3 regions of the Bacillus sp. UNC322MFChir4.1 genome follow, and region 2 is predicted to be linked to each of the others. Evidence: predicted binding sites of a transcription regulator. Region 2 holds the regulator's gene; each other region holds the start of a gene.
The links. Region 2 encodes Rex, which represses fermentation and respiration genes when NADH is low (regulators of the CRP and FNR family bind a similar motif). Its sites were predicted from a motif close to TTGTGAAATATTTCACAA; they were not measured.
Positions count from the first base shown of each region.

Region 1: the regulator Rex is predicted to act here: its motif matches at 3,390-3,407, upstream of scfA (six-cysteine ranthipeptide SCIFF).
Region 3: the regulator Rex is predicted to act here: its motif matches at 3,149-3,166, upstream of nirB (nitrite reductase large subunit NirB).

Region 1 is NZ_JQKQ01000044.1:2,989-8,678, forward strand. It holds gene BR72_RS15515 (response regulator) at 1-169, opposite strand, end outside; gene BR72_RS15520 (ATP-binding protein) at 159-1,766, opposite strand; gene BR72_RS15525 (TRAP transporter substrate-binding protein) at 1,849-2,931, shown strand; gene scfA (six-cysteine ranthipeptide SCIFF) at 3,444-3,593, shown strand; gene scfB (thioether cross-link-forming SCIFF peptide maturase) at 3,696-5,087, shown strand; gene BR72_RS15535 (undecaprenyl-diphosphatase) at 5,155-5,690, opposite strand, start outside.
Region 2 is NZ_JQKQ01000052.1:2,016-7,705, forward strand. It holds gene rimI (ribosomal protein S18-alanine N-acetyltransferase) at 1-213, shown strand, start outside; gene tsaD (tRNA (adenosine(37)-N6)-threonylcarbamoyltransferase complex transferase subunit TsaD) at 213-1,229, shown strand; gene BR72_RS16370 (ABC-F family ATP-binding cassette domain-containing protein) at 1,625-3,550, opposite strand; gene BR72_RS16375 (redox-sensing transcriptional repressor Rex) at 3,734-4,363, shown strand; gene BR72_RS16380 (YdiK family protein) at 4,390-4,587, opposite strand; gene BR72_RS16385 (CPBP family intramembrane glutamic endopeptidase) at 4,590-5,318, opposite strand.
Region 3 is NZ_JQKQ01000014.1:62,525-68,214, reverse strand. It holds gene BR72_RS07555 (uroporphyrin-III C-methyltransferase) at 1-335, opposite strand, end outside; gene nirD (nitrite reductase small subunit NirD) at 395-712, opposite strand; gene nirB (nitrite reductase large subunit NirB) at 725-3,130, opposite strand; gene BR72_RS07540 (GerMN domain-containing protein) at 3,357-4,397, shown strand; gene rph (ribonuclease PH) at 4,532-5,269, shown strand; gene BR72_RS07530 (XTP/dITP diphosphatase) at 5,280-5,690, shown strand, end outside.

The sequences.
Region 1 (5,690 bases), on a different contig from region 2:
CAACAAGATCTGGATTCATTTTTTTTACAAAACGAATTCCCTCCTCACCATTGCTGGCAATAGCAATGATTTGAAACCCTTTTACACTTTTTATAAACTCTTTATTTACTTCCTGAACCATCGGATCATCTTCGATTAGCACGACTTTAAATTCCTCTTTATACGCCATACAATTCCGCCTCCATCTCCATTGGAAAAGTAATGATAAAGCTAGTTCCTTCACCTTCAAAAGATGAGATTCTAATTTCGCCTCTCCCCTTCTCAACAATTTGTTTTACGAGAAAAAGGCCATAACCTGTTCCATCACGTTTATTCACAGTAAAACCTTTCTCATATACTCTCGGTAAATGCTCTTCTTTTATCCCGCATCCATTATCTTCAATTAATATTGCGCACACGTCCTCTGACTGCTCAATACTAATATCAATTCTTTTATTTGCGGCCTCAATTTGTTCAAATGACCCAAATGCATTTTCTATTAAATTACCTAATAGTACAACAAAATCATGTTGATCTAATTGGTATGGAAAAGCATCCAAATAACTATTTTGATCAATAATCACTTGAATGCCAAGCTCTTTCCCCCTACTTACTTTACTTAAAAGAAGCCCTGCAACAGCATCATTTTTAATGGTCTCATTTAAAAAATCACTTACACTCTCCTGCTCCTCGGAACTGTTATACGCCAGTTGTAATGCCTTGTCAGCCTTACCGAGCTGAATTAAGCCTGCTATTGTATGAAGTTTATTCATATGCTCATGACTTTGCACACGCAATGCTTCAACAAAGTTCTTCACCCCAGTTAATTCTTCCGCAAGCTTCGTTACCTCCGTACGGTCTTGGAAAATTGCCACCGCTCCAATTAATTTATTACCCTTCTTAATAGGTATACGATTACTTAAAATAACTTTTCCACTTACTTTTATTTCTTCATTGTATACTGCTTGATTTTTCTTCACGATTTCTGGGAGCCTTGTATCCTGTAATATTTTTCGAATAGGCTGTCCTACAACATCTCCCGTTACATGAAAAACTTGCTTCGCTTTCTTATTAAAAACCGTAATGATTTCTTGATTATCAATGGCGATCACCCCTTCATTCATGGAATGAAAGGTTGCTGTCCTCTCTTCAAGTATTCTTTTAATTTCATGCGGCTCTAACTGAAACATCTGTTTTTTTATATGATTAGCGAGCATTAATGAACCTATCAATCCAAGTACTAACATTAAGATGACTATAAAAAGAACTTCTCCCCTTAATTCACTCATAATCTCAAAAAAGTTTGGTATTTTATTTCCTACAACAACAACGCCAATTTGGTTTAAGTTTTGATCTTTAATAGGCATAAAAGCACGAATGACAGTCCCTATTTCTCCCTTTGCTTTTGAAAAATAAATATGTTCTGCAAACGCCGCTTCTTCATCTGCTCCTTTTGAAACTTTTCCTATCATTTCTTTCACCGGATGCGAATAACGAACTCGTTCCATATTCATGACAACAATATAATCTGTTTCATTAATGACTCTAATATTTTCAATTACAGAATTTAATGTTACCCACCCATTTGTTTCTTGAAGAGACTTCTTTACATCTGACATTTCTGCTACTGTTCGCGCTGTATTCATCGATCGAATTCTTAATTCTTTCTCTTCCTTTTGTTGAATATTAGCGACGATAATCCCTCCACCAATCATGAGCGAAACAATCACAACTGCATAAGAAAGAATCGTAATCTTCCAACGGATTGGTAAATCCCTCACACTTATACCTCCTTTCCTCTCAAAGCATCTTTACGAATAGAAATCTTCTCGGTATGCTTACAATATCAGCTTTGAAAGGAGAACGAAGATGAAAAAAGCAGCAACTTTTATACTCCTTTTTACCACCTTTATTGCAAGCGCTTTATTTATTCATTATCAGAAGCAGTCTCCTCAAAGTGAACTCGCATATGACGATGACCAAGAAGGACTAAAAGACCAGATTGTCTTTAGATTTAGCCATGTTGTGGCAGAAAACACCCCGAAAGGGCTCGCTGCCAACAAATTTGCGGAACTCGTGAATGAAAAATCAAATGGTAAAATAAAAATAGAGGTCTTTCCTAACGGAAGCTTATATTCTGATATAGAAGAATTTCGCGCTTTGAAATCCGGACAAGTACAATTTATTGCTCCTTCCACATCAAAACTTGGAACGTTTTCCCCTGAATGGGGTGTACTTGATTTACCATTTGCTTTTTCAAATTATGAAGCCTTGCAAGAAGGCTTAAACGGAAAGATTGGAGAACAGTTACTCCAATCCTTACAAAAAGACGGAATAAAAGGGCTTGCCCACTGGTCCAACGGCTTTAAGCAAATCACTTCAAACAAAGGACCAATTTATACACCAAAAGATATACAAGGACAATCTTTTCGCATTATGCAAAGTAATGTCATCCAATCCCAATTCGATTTATTAAAGGTTAAAGCTCATCAAGATTCATTCAATTCAACATATCAATTAATTGAATCAGGAAAAGTTGACGGTGAAGAAAATACCATTTCAAATATCTACTCTAAAAAATTCTATAACGTTCAAAACTATTTGACAATTAGCAACCACGGATATTTAGGATACGTTGTCATGATGGATCAAAAAACTTGGAACCAACAAACTCAAAAAACGAAAGAAATATTAACGGATGCAATGGAAGAAGCTACTGCTTGGAATAATCAACAGGCCGCTCAAATAAACAAAGAACAACTTGAACTCATTAAACAAAATTCATCAATTCAAATTCATGAATTAAATGATGAACAACGAAAACATTGGGAAACGGTACTATTACCTATATACGATAAACTTGCTCCTACGATTGGAGAGGATTTGGTAGAAGAGTTGAGGGCATTACAAAGGAAGTATCAAACCCAAGAACCACAATCGCAAAACCCATAAAATAATAAATCCAACCATTCTTAATGTCATAAAGAATGGTCGGATTTATCCCGCTATTCGTGGGCAGTAATACTCCCGCCTCAAAATTCAGCGAAAGCGTTGTCCAGCTCCAGCGGCTAGAATCTCCGGCCGTTTCGCCCCCTCGGAAGAGGCAAAAAGCGCCTCTCTGTCAGGGGCGTGGGCGCCCTGCGATTCTGAGCGAGCCGCTTCCGCTTTTCTTAAGAAGTTAGGCGGGAGATAAACTGCCCGTAAAAGCCCGATTGGTGAGGGCTGATAATCAGTGGGGGATGAAGAAAACCCCCACTGATTAAAGTTTCACTTTATTAATATAACCTACATGACACCATGAATGATTGACGTAAATCAAAGGTGTTGTTAAAATTATTACTGGAATCAATGTGAAAGCAATCACAAAGTTTAATTTAAAATGTGAACAAATTCACAAATTGTAATTTTCAATGTGAAAATATTCACAAACATTAATCTTATTTCTTAAAAAGGAGTTATACGTTATGAAAAGAATCGTAACACTGAGCACTCGTAAACTAATGGATACGGTAAAACACGGTGGATGCGGCGCATGCCAAACATCTTGCCAATCAGCTTGCAAAACGTCTTGCGGCGTTGCAAACCAAAAGTGTGAAAACACAATGAACAGATAGGAAATAAGACAGGTACCGCCCAGCTACTTCCCAGATGGGCGGCCATTTTTATTCTGTACGAACAGTTTCACTTTATAGATAAAAGGAGCTTGATTATCAAGTATGATTCATCAATATAAATTAAACAGATACAACATTGTACTCGATACCTACAGTGGATCAGTACATGTTGTCGACGATCTCGCCTATGAAATCATCGCGCTTTATGAGACTACTTCTGCGGAAGAAATCTTGACAATGATGTTAGAAAAATACGCACATAATTCCGATATCTCTGAGAAGGACATTCAAGAAACAATCGCAGATATCGAAGAACTAAAAAATGATGGCCAACTCTTTACTGAAGATGAATTTAAAAATCTCTCAATTGATTTAAGAAATCGCCAAACTTATGTAAAGGCCCTCTGTCTCAACGTCGCACATACATGTAACCTGTCATGCGAATACTGCTTCGCCAGCCAAGGGAAATACAACGGAAACAGAGCAATCATGAGCTATGAAGTTGGTAAAGGCGCTATCGATTATCTACTAGAAAACTCCGGTCACCACCGCAACCTCGACGTCGACTTCTTCGGCGGAGAACCGCTCATGGCCTGGAAAGTTGTGAAACAGATTGTCACTTACGCAAGAAACAAAGAAAAAGAATACAAAAAGAACTTTCGCTTCACCTTCACTACAAATGGTATGCTCTTAAACGATGAGGTCACCGATTTCTTAAATAAGGAAATGTACAACGTCGTATTAAGTCTTGATGGAAGAAAAGAAGTCCACGATCATTTGCGTAAAACAGTAACTGGAAAGGGAAGCTACGATTATATCGTTCCGAAGTTCCAGGAATTCATCGAAAAGCGTGGAGATAAAGAATACTATGTGCGTGGAACCTACACCCACAACAACGTCGACTTCACCAATGACATTTTTCATATCGCAGATCTTGGGTTCGACAAGCTCTCGATGGAACCAGTTATCTGTGATCCTCGGGAACCATATGCGCTAACTGAAAAGGACCTCCCAGAGATTTACAATCAGTACGAAATTCTCGCTAAGGAAATGTTAAAGCGTGATGAAGAAGGCAACGGCTTCACCTTCTACCATTACATGCTTGATCTCTCTGAAGGCCCTTGCATTCAAAAAAGAATTTCAGGATGTGGCTCAGGAACCGAATATCTCGCTGTCACGCCATGGGGTGAGCTCTTCCCTTGCCACCAGTTCGTCGGAGATCAAGAATACAGTATGGGAAACATCTGGGATGGAATCACAAAACAAGAGACGCAGTGTCAATTTAAAGAAAGCAACTGCTACTCAAAACCGGAATGTCAGGACTGCTGGGCGAAACTTTACTGCAGTGGCGGCTGCCCTGCCAACGCGCTGCACGCAACCGGCTCCATCAATGGAATCTATGATTTCAGCTGTGACATCTTCCGTAAGAGAGTCGAATGTTCCATGATGGTTAAAGTAGCTGAATCCATGAGAGCTATGGAAAAAGCTGAATAAGTACAAGGATATAATAAGAGGCTGAGATTTATACTCAGCCTCTTTAAAAATTTTTATACTTGTATACTCAAAAGCCCTTTGATTTGTTTTTGAATGGCAAAACATGTTGCTCTACTCTTTCATATCGACTAAGCAATTGCTTGATGAAAGAAAATTTTGGGACAAGCCAATACGAAACTAACGCTGAAGTGCATCCTATTAAAGCCCCTATTGCCACATCAAACGGATAATGAACCCCTACCCAAATACGGGAGATCGCTACGCAACATGCGAGTATAAGCCATAACCACCCCGTCTTTTTATGAACAAGCCAAAACGAAAAACAAATTGAGAAAAACAGAATCGTATGGTCACTAGGAAATGAATTATCTACCGCATGGTCGACAAGTTTATTCACATCAGATAGCACTGCAAATGGTTGATAATTGGAATGAAATTTCCCTGCTATTTTTCCAACCACCTCAGCAATCACAAAAGCAACCATCGCTTGAATAATCATCATCCTATTTTTTTCAGAACGAGTAAACCAATAAGCTATAATAATCAAACCTAAAATATATACCATATATTCCGCCAAAAATACCACGGCCGGGTTTAAAAACG
Region 2 (5,690 bases):
TACCGTGGTCTAAGGCTTGGAGAAGCATTATTACAAGATGTAATGAACAAAGCGAGAGCTTTGGGAGCAAAGACAATGACACTTGAAGTACGTGTTTCAAATGAGGTTGCGAAAAAGTTATATCGAAGATTTGGTTTTCAAAATGGCGGAATTCGTAAGAGATACTATACAGACAATTATGAAGATGGTCTTGTAATGTGGGTGAATTTATGATGAAAAAAGATACGATTATTCTTGGTATTGAAACAAGCTGTGATGAAACGGCTGTAGCAGTTGTGAAAAATGGACGAGATATTTTAGCGAACGTTGTAGCTTCGCAAATTGAAAGTCATAAACGGTTTGGCGGGGTTGTTCCAGAAATTGCATCTCGCCACCATGTGGAACAAATAACGGTTGTGTTAGAAGAAGCATTAAAAGAAGCGAATGTGACATTTGAAGATATTGATGCAATTGCTGTTACGGAAGGACCAGGCCTCGTTGGTGCATTGTTAATTGGGGTGAATGCAGCAAAGGCAGTAGCTTTTGCGCATAATATTCCTTTAGTTGGTGTGCATCATATCGCAGGACATATTTATGCGAATCGTTTAGTACAAGAACTACAATTTCCATTACTGTCTCTCGTTGTATCAGGTGGGCATACAGAGCTTGTTTATATGAAAGAGCATGGTTCATTTGAAGTCATTGGAGAAACGCGTGATGATGCCGCAGGAGAAGCGTACGACAAAGTAGCACGTACGTTATCATTACCATATCCAGGTGGACCGCATATTGATCGTCTTGCTCATGAAGGAGAGCCGACAATTGATTTGCCTCGTGCATGGCTTGAGCCGGATTCTTATGATTTTAGTTTCAGTGGATTAAAATCCGCAGTTATTAACACTGTGCATAACGCAAAACAGCGCGGAGAAGAACTTACCCCTGAAGATTTAGCTGCTAGCTTCCAGGCAAGTGTAATTGATGTGTTAGTAACAAAAACAATAAGAGCGACAGAAGAATATGGCGTAAAGCAAGTACTTCTTGCGGGCGGGGTAGCAGCCAATAAAGGATTACGGGCGCGCTTAGAGGAAGAGTTTGCAAAGAAAGAAAATGTTGAACTTATCATTCCTCCGCTATCCTTATGCACAGATAACGCGGCTATGATTGCTGCTGCTGGTACGATTGCATATGAACAGGGAAAGAGGGCAACGTTAGCATTAAATGCAAACCCTGGTTTGGATATTGAATCATAATGTAAGAGAACATTTATAAATGCATTTAGGGAGGACAAGAGCACCTAGCCGTGCATAGGAGCGGTCAGGGCCTTTTCCTGCCATATGCGGGGTTGTAAAACAAAAGAAGTAATCTTGTTATATTCTACATAGCAGCAATTTATATAAAGGTATGTGGATAGAAAAATCTTTTTTTGATAAAAGTTATAATTTTATACACAGAATTAACCACAACCTGTGGATAAAACCTATATTATCTGTTGATAATATAGGTTTTTTTGTGAGTATAAATTGTGGGTAAATATTATTGTTTTTGTGGATAATGTGGAAAACTTTTGTTTTTCCTGAAAATACAGAGGTGGATATGTGAATATTTCTGTGGATAAATAAAAAGATCAGTGTAACCACTGACCTTTTTACAGTTGTAATTCTTCCCACTCTTCCATACATGCTTCCAATTGTTCTTGAAGTGTTTGTTTTTCTGTTGTAATATCACTGGCTCTTTCGTAATCAGCATATACTTCTGGAAGACAAAGTTGTTCTTCTAATGCCATAATTTGTTCTTCAATTGTTGCAATCTTTTCTTCTAGTTCTTCAATTTTACGCATACGTTGGCGTTCTTGCTTTTTACGTTCTTTTTCTTCGATGTAATTTAATTTTTCTTGCGCCACTTGTTTTTGTACAGGTTTATTTGTTTCTAGTTCTTCAAGTTCGGCGCGTTCGAGCATTTCATTTTTCTTTTCTACATAATAATCGTAATCACCGAGGTATTCCTCTGCTCCGCCTGGGGATAACTCAAGAACTTTTGTGGCAATGCGATTAATGAAATAGCGGTCATGGGAAACAAATAAAATTGTTCCTGGAAAATCAATGAGCGCATTTTCTAAAATTTCTTTGCTGCTTAAATCTAAATGGTTGGTCGGCTCGTCCAAAATAAGTACATTTGATTTTTGCATCATAAGTTTTGCGAGAGCTAAACGTGCCTTTTGTCCACCGCTTAAAGAAGAAACAGGTTTAAGAACGTCGTCACCAGAAAATAAAAAATTCCCAAGTACTGTGCGAATTTCTTTTTCTGGTTGTAGCGGGTAATCATCCCAAAGTTCATCCAATACACGTTTTGATGATGTTAAGTTTGCTTGTTCTTGGTCATAATATCCGATAGAAACGTTAGAACCAAACGAAATAGTACCGTTTAAAGGACGAAGTTTATCCACAAGAGATTTTAATAAGGTGGATTTTCCAATTCCATTTGGACCGACGAGCGCAACACTATCACCTCGCGTTAATCGGAAACGAATGTTTTGAATAATGGGCTCATTCTCATAGCCAATTGTCACATCGCTTACTTGTAATACATCATTACCACTTTGTTTATCGATATCAAAGTGGAAAGAAGCGGATTTTGTATCGCCGATTGGTTTGTCCAGAAGTTCCATACGATCTAATTGTTTTCGGCGACTTTGCGCCCGTTTTGTTGTGGAAGCACGAGTGATATTTTTTTGGACAAATTCTTGTAATTTTGTTACTTCTTCTTGTTGCTTCTCATAACGTTTCATCTCTTGTTCATATAGGGACGCTTTAAGATCTAAGTATCTACTGTAGTTTCCTGTGTACTTTCGACTTTGTTTATTGGAAATCTCATAGACCTGCGTGACAAGTCTGTCTAGAAAGTACCGATCGTGTGAAACGATTAAAATAGCACCAGGATAACCTTGTAAATATTGCTCAAGCCACGTTAATGTCTCGATGTCTAAATGGTTGGTTGGCTCATCGAGAATAAGCAAATCTGGTTTCGTCAATAATAGCTTACCAAGGGCTAAGCGAGTTTTTTGTCCACCGCTTAGTGTTGAGATTGTTGTTTTGTGTGTTTCAGGAGGAAAACCAAGCCCGCTTAAAACAGAGCGAATATCAGCTTCGTATTGATAGCCACCTTCATTTTTATAATTTAATTGTAGGCGATCATATTCTGCTAACAATTTTTCATAAATGGTTCCATTTGTGAAATTTTCTTCTTTTCCCATTTCTTGCTCTAGTCTGCGGAGTTCTTTCTCCATACGTTGTAAGTGAAGAAATACCGTTAGCATTTCATCCCAAATCGTTAACGATGTTTCAAGACCGGTATGCTGTGCTAAGTAACCGATAGATACATCTTTCGGCTTTATAATTTCGCCGCCGTCATGGGATAATTCTCCGGCAATAATTTTTAATAATGTAGACTTTCCAGCGCCATTACGCCCGACAAGTGCAATGCGATCACGCGTCTGTACTTCTAACTTAATGTTTGAAAGAATCACTTCAGCCGCGAATAGCTTGGAAAGATTATTCACTTGTAGTAAAATCAATGTTTTCACCTCAAATATTTTCTTAACTTTGCCATGATTATATTTCTCAATCATACTAAAAATAGTGTATAGTTGAACATAAATAGAGAAATTCTCTCTCTATTATACAAGGAAAACTATCAATGCTAAACTTCCGTACATGTTTCAATCACTTGAACAGATAGGAAGAGAGGAGGGGGTTGCATGGAGCAGCCTAAAATTCCGCAGGCAACTGCCAAAAGATTGCCTCTATACTATCGATTTATCCAAAACCTATCGTTATCTGGTAAGCAACGCGTATCATCAGCAGAATTAAGCGAAGCAGTGAAGGTGGATTCAGCGACAATTCGAAGAGACTTTTCATATTTTGGAGCATTAGGGAAAAAGGGATATGGCTATAATGTAAATTATTTATTGTCGTTTTTCCGCGAAACACTTGATCAAGACGATGTAACACGCGTAGCGTTAATAGGGGTAGGTAATTTAGGTACAGCTTTCTTACATTACAATTTTACGAAAAATAATAATACAAAAATTGAGATGGCGTTTGACGTTGATGAAGAGAAAGTTGGAAAAGAAATCGGCGGGATTCCAGTATATCATCTGGATGAATTAGAAGAGAGACTATCCGGTGATATAAAAGTGGCAATATTAACAGTGCCTGCTTCTGTTGCGCAAGCTGTAGCAGATCGCTTATCGCATACGAGCATACAAGGTGTTTTAAACTTTACACCTGCTAGGTTAAATTTATCAGAACATATTCGAATTCATCATATTGATTTAGCAGTAGAATTACAAACGCTCGTGTACTTTTTAAAAAATTATCCACAATAAAAACGCAGGAAATTCCTGCGTTTTTATTATTTCTTCTTACTATCTTTTTTCGCTTTAGAAAAAAGAATGCGAAGTGCAAAATTAAAATCAATTGTTGCCATTATAGCAAGTAGTATTGTGTAAAAGTTCCAAATTGTATCTTTTACACTTGTAATTGCTAAGTATGTAAAAATACACCCTAGAAGAAAATACAAAGTTGCCATAACAAATGGTGAATTTCGCATGTTTAAAATCCTCCGATGAATCCTTGCAGTTTTTCAGCTTTTTCTAGATAGGGACGAAGTACGAATGTAATTAACATAACATTTGTATTCATCATAACATGAGCCATAATTGGTACAATAATTCGTTTTGTTTGTACGTATAAAAATGAAAAAACAAGCCCCATGGAAATATACACTAATAAATGTGTAGGGTCAAAATGAATGATAGCAAATATAAGCGAACTTATGATTGCTGCGATAAAGAAGTTATATCGTTTATATAGTGTGCCAAATAGAATTTTTCTAAATACAATCTCCTCAAGAATAGGGGCAAATATAGATGAAACAATCATAAATAATGGCACAGCTCTTATAATGCCGATAATGTTTTGTGTATTTTCAGATTCCGCTTTAATTTTAAAAACTTGTGTTTCAATTGTGCCAGCAATGACCTGGGCAAATAAGGCAAGGAAAACTCCTAAAATAATCCACCCTATCGTAGCGGGGAGATTTGTTTTTCCGCGATTCCATTTTTCAGATTCTGTATCATTACGTAGTAACACAAGGATGATAATAAGAGCGATAAAGAAGCTTATCAGCCCCCAATGTGCAGTAGCTAGTTGGATTTTTTCATCAAGGGTCCGGTGCCCATTATTGTATACTCCGCTTTTTAGAAGAATCAATCCTCCAACTATACCTGATAATTGCATCAAAATATATGTAACAATAACCCACCAATATTGTCTCTTCAATTCCATAACTCCTTTTTGGATTTTTTGTAAAGAAAAAGGAAAATGCTCTATCCATAGAGAAAACAACTTATGGCATCTTTCTTATTGTAACATAGGTGAAGATGAAAAAAAGATGGAATCTCTATCATATGAAAGTTAGCAAACGACATAAAACCTCCTTTCTTTTAGAGGAGGACGAGGGCATCAAGTGGTCATTATATGTCGAAAAAGAAAAATAGATTTATATATCAATGTATCTTCCTTTGTGTAATTATTAAGTAGGGTATAAATGCTTTGGAACAAGTGGGAGAGGGGCTAGGATAGTTTTCCGAAAAATTACGATTTTTTCACTTGCAAAAGAAAATGAGATTCTTTATTATAATAAGTGTGTTA
Region 3 (5,690 bases), on a different contig from region 2:
TCATATGGAATATTTTCTGCTGCTAAAGCAGCCGCTTCTTCACCAACTCGGCCAAATATAGAGGGATCTCCGCCTTTTAAGCGAACAACGATCTTACCTTCTTTGGCAGATTGAAGTAAATGAGCGTTAATCATTTCTTGGCGCATAATATGATTGGTTGGCATTTTCCCGCAATAGACCAGTTCACATGTTGCCTTTGTATAGCGAAGTAAATTTTGATTCAACAAGCGGTCATATAAAACAATATCTGCTTTTTGTAAGCACTCGATTGCTTTTTTTGTAATAAGCCCTTCATCACCAGGTCCTGCACCAACTAAATATACGTATCCGTTCATCTCCACACCTCATCTGTTTTTACTGGAAAGGAAGCCGAGAAGAGGCTTCCTTGTATAAGTTACATGTATATATAAATATCGCCATCAATAATTTGTACTTCGTACGTTTGAATACAACCGTCATCAGGTTTTTGTACTTCACCTGTTCGTAATGAAATTTTCCAATCATGCAGCGGACAAAAGACAAATTCGCCTGAAACAATTCCTTCCGCTAGTGGTCCGTTTTTATGAGGACACCGATTTTCTACAGCGCGAATGTCGCCGTTTGCAAGGCGAAATAAGGCAATAGACAGATCCTTGATGCGTACTTCTTTACCGATTTGTACGGGAAGATCTACGGCAGACATAATTTTTATTTTTTCTTTCGTTTGTAACATATTAATCGCTCCTTACTTTACAATCTCTACTTCATACATCGTTTTTAATGATTGTGTTTCTAGTGCTTGTCCCCAAGCTTCTTCATAGGTATTCCGTGCTGCCTGGAAGCGTTCATTTAATATAGCGACCATGCTTTCATCTTGTAGTACTGCTTTTATTTGATCTAGGCCTATTCGTTCTACCCAAGGAGCTGTACGTTCGCCGTAAATACCAGTTTCACGGTAGTATTGTACGTACGCTGTGGCGATGCGAAGTACATCTTCTTCTGAAGGGACAATCATTACAAAGTCAGCTTCACGTACTTCTGTACCTCCGTTACCTCCAATATAAAGCTGGAAGCCATTTTCAACACAAACGACGCCGAAGTCTTTCGTTAATGCCTCTGCACAGTTACGCGGACAACCTGTTACACCCATTTTCATTTTATGCGGTGTATCTACCATTTCTAATGACTGCTCAAGCAACATGCCGAGTCCTAATGAATCCTTTGTACCGAAGCGGCAGAAGCGGGATCCGACGCATGATTTTACATTGCGAAGAGACTTCGAATAGGCGTAGCCAGAACTCATATCAAGATCAGCCCACACTTTTGGTAAATCTTCTTTTTTCACACCATATAAACCGATGCGGCTTGCGCCTGTTATTTTCACGAGCGGGACGTCGTATTTCTTCGCAACTTCTGCAATTTTCATTAAATCATCAGCTGTTGTAACGCCGCCGTACATACGTGGAATCACAGAAAATGTACCGTCATGTTGAATGTTTCCATTCATTCTTTCGTTAACGAAGCGGGATGCTTTATCATCAGCATACTCTTCTGGACAAATCATACGTAAATAGTAATTTAATGCAGGGCGACATTTTGAACAGCCTTCTTCGTGTGCGAAGCCAAGGACGTTTCGCACTTCTTTCGGAGACTTTAACCCTTTCTCATGAATTGCAGCTACTACTTCATCGCGAGATAATGTTGTGCACCCGCACATGCCTGTAATTTGGACGGAAGCATCGAAGTTATCTCCAAGTGTATGAGATAAAATTTGTTCCACAACTGGGCGACATTTCCCGCAAGACCCTGCTGCTTTTGTACATCCTTTTACTTCTTCGAATGTTGTTAAGTCTTGTTCTAAAATAGCGTGAACAATCGCTCCTTTTGTGACGCCGTTACATCCGCAAACAGTTTCATCAGCACTCATACTTGCAACGTCAAGTCCGCTATCTTCACCAGCTTTATGAAGAAGAGAAGCTGCTGTGTATTCTTGTATATCTTCTTCTTTTTTTAATATGTTAAAGAGACGTGTACCGTCAGTTGCATCGCCGTATAAAACAACACCAACGACCTTGTTGTCCTGGATGAGAACTTTTTTATAGGAACGTGTACATTCGTCAAAAATAGAGATTGCTTTTGCCTTATCATCTTCATAAATTTGACCAGCAGAGAACAAATCGCATCCTGCCACTTTCAATTGTGTACCGACGATGCTGCCGGTATATCCGTTTGTTTGTGTATTTGTAATGTGTTTTGCTAATACAGCACCTTGCTCATAGAGCGGTGCAACAAGGCCGTAGGCAATCCCGTCGTGCTCGGCACATTCACCAACTGCATAGATCGAAGGATCATTTGTCAGCATATAGTCATTAATGACAATCCCGCGGTTTACAATTAAACCAGCGTCTTTTGCTAATTGTGTATTTGGGCGTATTCCAACAGCCATGACGATTAAATCGCATTCTACAATATCGCCATCTGCAAATTGAATGCCTTCAACGTGGTTTGTGCCAAGAATTTTTACTGTTTTCTTTTCCATAAGGAACTTCATACCTTGTGATTCTAAATCTTCGCGTAGTAGTGAAGCTGCTTTCGTATCGAGTTGTTGCTCCATTAAGTGTGAGGTTAAATGAACAACGTGTACATCCATTCCTAAATCAATAAGTCCTCGAGCGGCTTCTAAACCAAGTAATCCACCGCCGATGACGACTGCTTTTTTATATTGCTTAGCCGTATCGATCATAAATTGTGTATCTTCAATTGTGCGAAAACCTGTTACACCAGGAAGATTTGCACCTTCTACAGGTAAAATAAATGCGCTGGATCCTGTTGCGATAATAAGTTTATCGTACGTAACAAGACGATTATTGTCTGTAACAATGACTTGTTCTTCCCGATCAATTTTCAGCACTTTTTCATTTGTATACAATGTAATATCATTTTCTTCGTACCAACTATATTCGTTCATAACGATATCTTGCATGTTTGTCTTTCCTTGTAGGACGTGGGAGAGCATAATGCGATTGTAGTTTGGATGCGGCTCATCTCCAAAAATGGTAATGTCATATAAGGTATCGTTTTGTTTTAAAATTTCCTCAATGCAGCGTATCCCGGCCATACCATTCCCGATCATGACTAAACGTGTTTTCATATTCATTTCCCTTCTTTTTTGTGAAATGTTTAACAAACTTTTATACTTGTATTATAAAAGTTTTGGAAAATAAGGAGATGTGATATTTATCACATCTTTGAAGGATTCATAAATTATTCAAATTTGTACAGATCTTTTTGAAGATAAGTTGTCATTGCTTGTTCTAAAGTAAGATAGAGGCTCGTATATATATAGTACAAACTTAGATTTTTTAGGAGGAAAGCGTATGCCTAAATCGACTTTCAAATGGATTGTTTGTGCTACATTAAGTACAGTTTTATTAACAGGGTGCGGTTTGTTTAATAAGGAAAAAGCAACAGAGCAAATTGATCCGCCTAAGAAAGTAACATATACGGATGGTGAGAAGAAGGAAACTGCAAAACAAGGGGAAACAAAAAAATTAGATCTATATCTTGTAGATAAAAATGGTTATGTTGTGCCGCAAACGGTGCAGTTACCTGTTCCGAAAGATAACGCGGTGATTAAGCAGTCATTACAATATTTAGTGAAAGAAGGACCAGTAACGAATGTATTGCCAAATGGATTTCAAGCTGTGCTCCCAGCGGATACAGAAGTGAAAATTGATTTGCAAAAGGATGGAACTGCAGTTGTTGATTTTTCAAAAGAACTGAAAAACTATAAAAAAGAAGAAGAGCGTCGTATTGTAGAAGCGGTTACTTGGACATTAACACAGTTTAAAGAAGTAAAGAATGTGAAGTTCAGCATGAATGGGCAAGATTTAACGAAAATGCCTGTTGCTGGAACACCGATTGGTAATGGGTTCAGCCGAGCGAATGGTATTAACTTTGATGATGAACAAGTTGCGGATCTTGCAAATACAAAACCAATTACGCTGTATTTCTTAGCGCAAAATAATAAGCAGACGTATTATGTGCCAGTAACACGCCGCGTTGCTGAAGGGAAAGAAAATGAAACTGCGACAATTGTGAAAGAGCTTGTGAAAGGACCGTCGCAAAAGTCGGCGTTAACATATGACTTTAATCCAGATGTGAGGCTGATCAATGAGCCAAAACTTGAAAAAGGGACAGTGACATTGAACTTTAATGAAAATATTTATGTGGATAAAAATAAAAGTAAGATTTCTAACTATGTATTGCAGTCGCTTGTGTTATCTTTAACTGAAAAACAAGACGTGAAAAATGTGTCCATTCAAGTGAATGGAAAGGCAAATCTTGTTACAGAAAAAGGCGATAAATTAATAAAACCGATTGATCGTCCACAAAACGTGAATACAGGTAGTTTTTAAACAGAAATAATTTGATATACTGAATAGAGGAAGAGAAGGGGAATACAGTTAATTCCCCTTCTTTTAATGCGATACATAACATGAATTTTTAATGGGCTATACTAACAAGTAGTAGTTACAAGGGGGTTATTTTTATGCGAGTAGATGGTAGACAAGCATCAGAGCTGCGCCGTATACATATTCATACGAATTATTTGAAACATCCAGAAGGATCGGTACTAATTGAAGTTGGTGATACAAAGGTGATTTGTACAGCGACGATTGAAGATCGAGTTCCTCCATTTATGAGAGGGGAAGGAAAAGGATGGGTTACCGCAGAGTATTCCATGATTCCTCGTGCAACAGAACAGCGTACGATCCGTGAATCAAGTAAAGGAAAAGTAACAGGGCGTACAATGGAAATTCAACGTTTAATTGGACGAGCATTACGTGCTGTTGTTGACTTAGAAGCACTTGGTGAAAAAACAATTTGGATTGACTGTGATGTTATTCAAGCTGATGGTGGAACGAGAACAGCTTCGATTACCGGTGCGTATGTAGCGATGGTGTTAGCATTTGAGAAGCTTGTGGAAGCAGGAAAAGTATCGAAAATTCCAGTGAAAGATTTCTTGGCGGCAACGTCTGTTGGAGTCGTTGATGAGCATGGTATTGTATTAGATTTAAATTATGCAGAAGATTCTAAGGCGAATGTTGATATGAATGTCATTATGACAGGAAAAGGACACTTTGTTGAAGTGCAAGGCACAGGAGAAGAAGCGACATTTAGCCGCGGCGAATTGAACGAGTTACTTGATGTAGCGGAACATGGGATTCTGCAGCTTGTTGAAATCCAAAAAGAAGCATTAGGTGATATTGTAACTCATATGGAATAGAGGTGGAAATATGAAACAAGTTGTCGTAGCAACAAAGAATGCTGGCAAAGTACGTGAATTTGCGGAGCTATTTGAAAAGTTTGATTTAGAAGTAAAGTCACTTTATGATTTTCCTCATATTGAAGAAGTAGAGGAAACGGGTGAAACGTTTGAAGAAAACGCCATTTTAAAAGCGGAACATCTATGTAAACAGCTAGGTGAAATTGTAATTGCTGATGATTCTGGTTTAATTGTAGATGCATTGCAGGGGAAACCAGGAGTACACTCTGCTCGTTATGCAGGTGAACAAAAGGACGACCAAGCTAACATTCAAAAAGTGTTAGACGGACTAGAGAATATTTCGATGGAGAAACGTACAGCACGTTTTTACTGCGCACTAGCCGTTGCCTTCCCGCAAGAAGATAAAGAACCATTGCTTGTA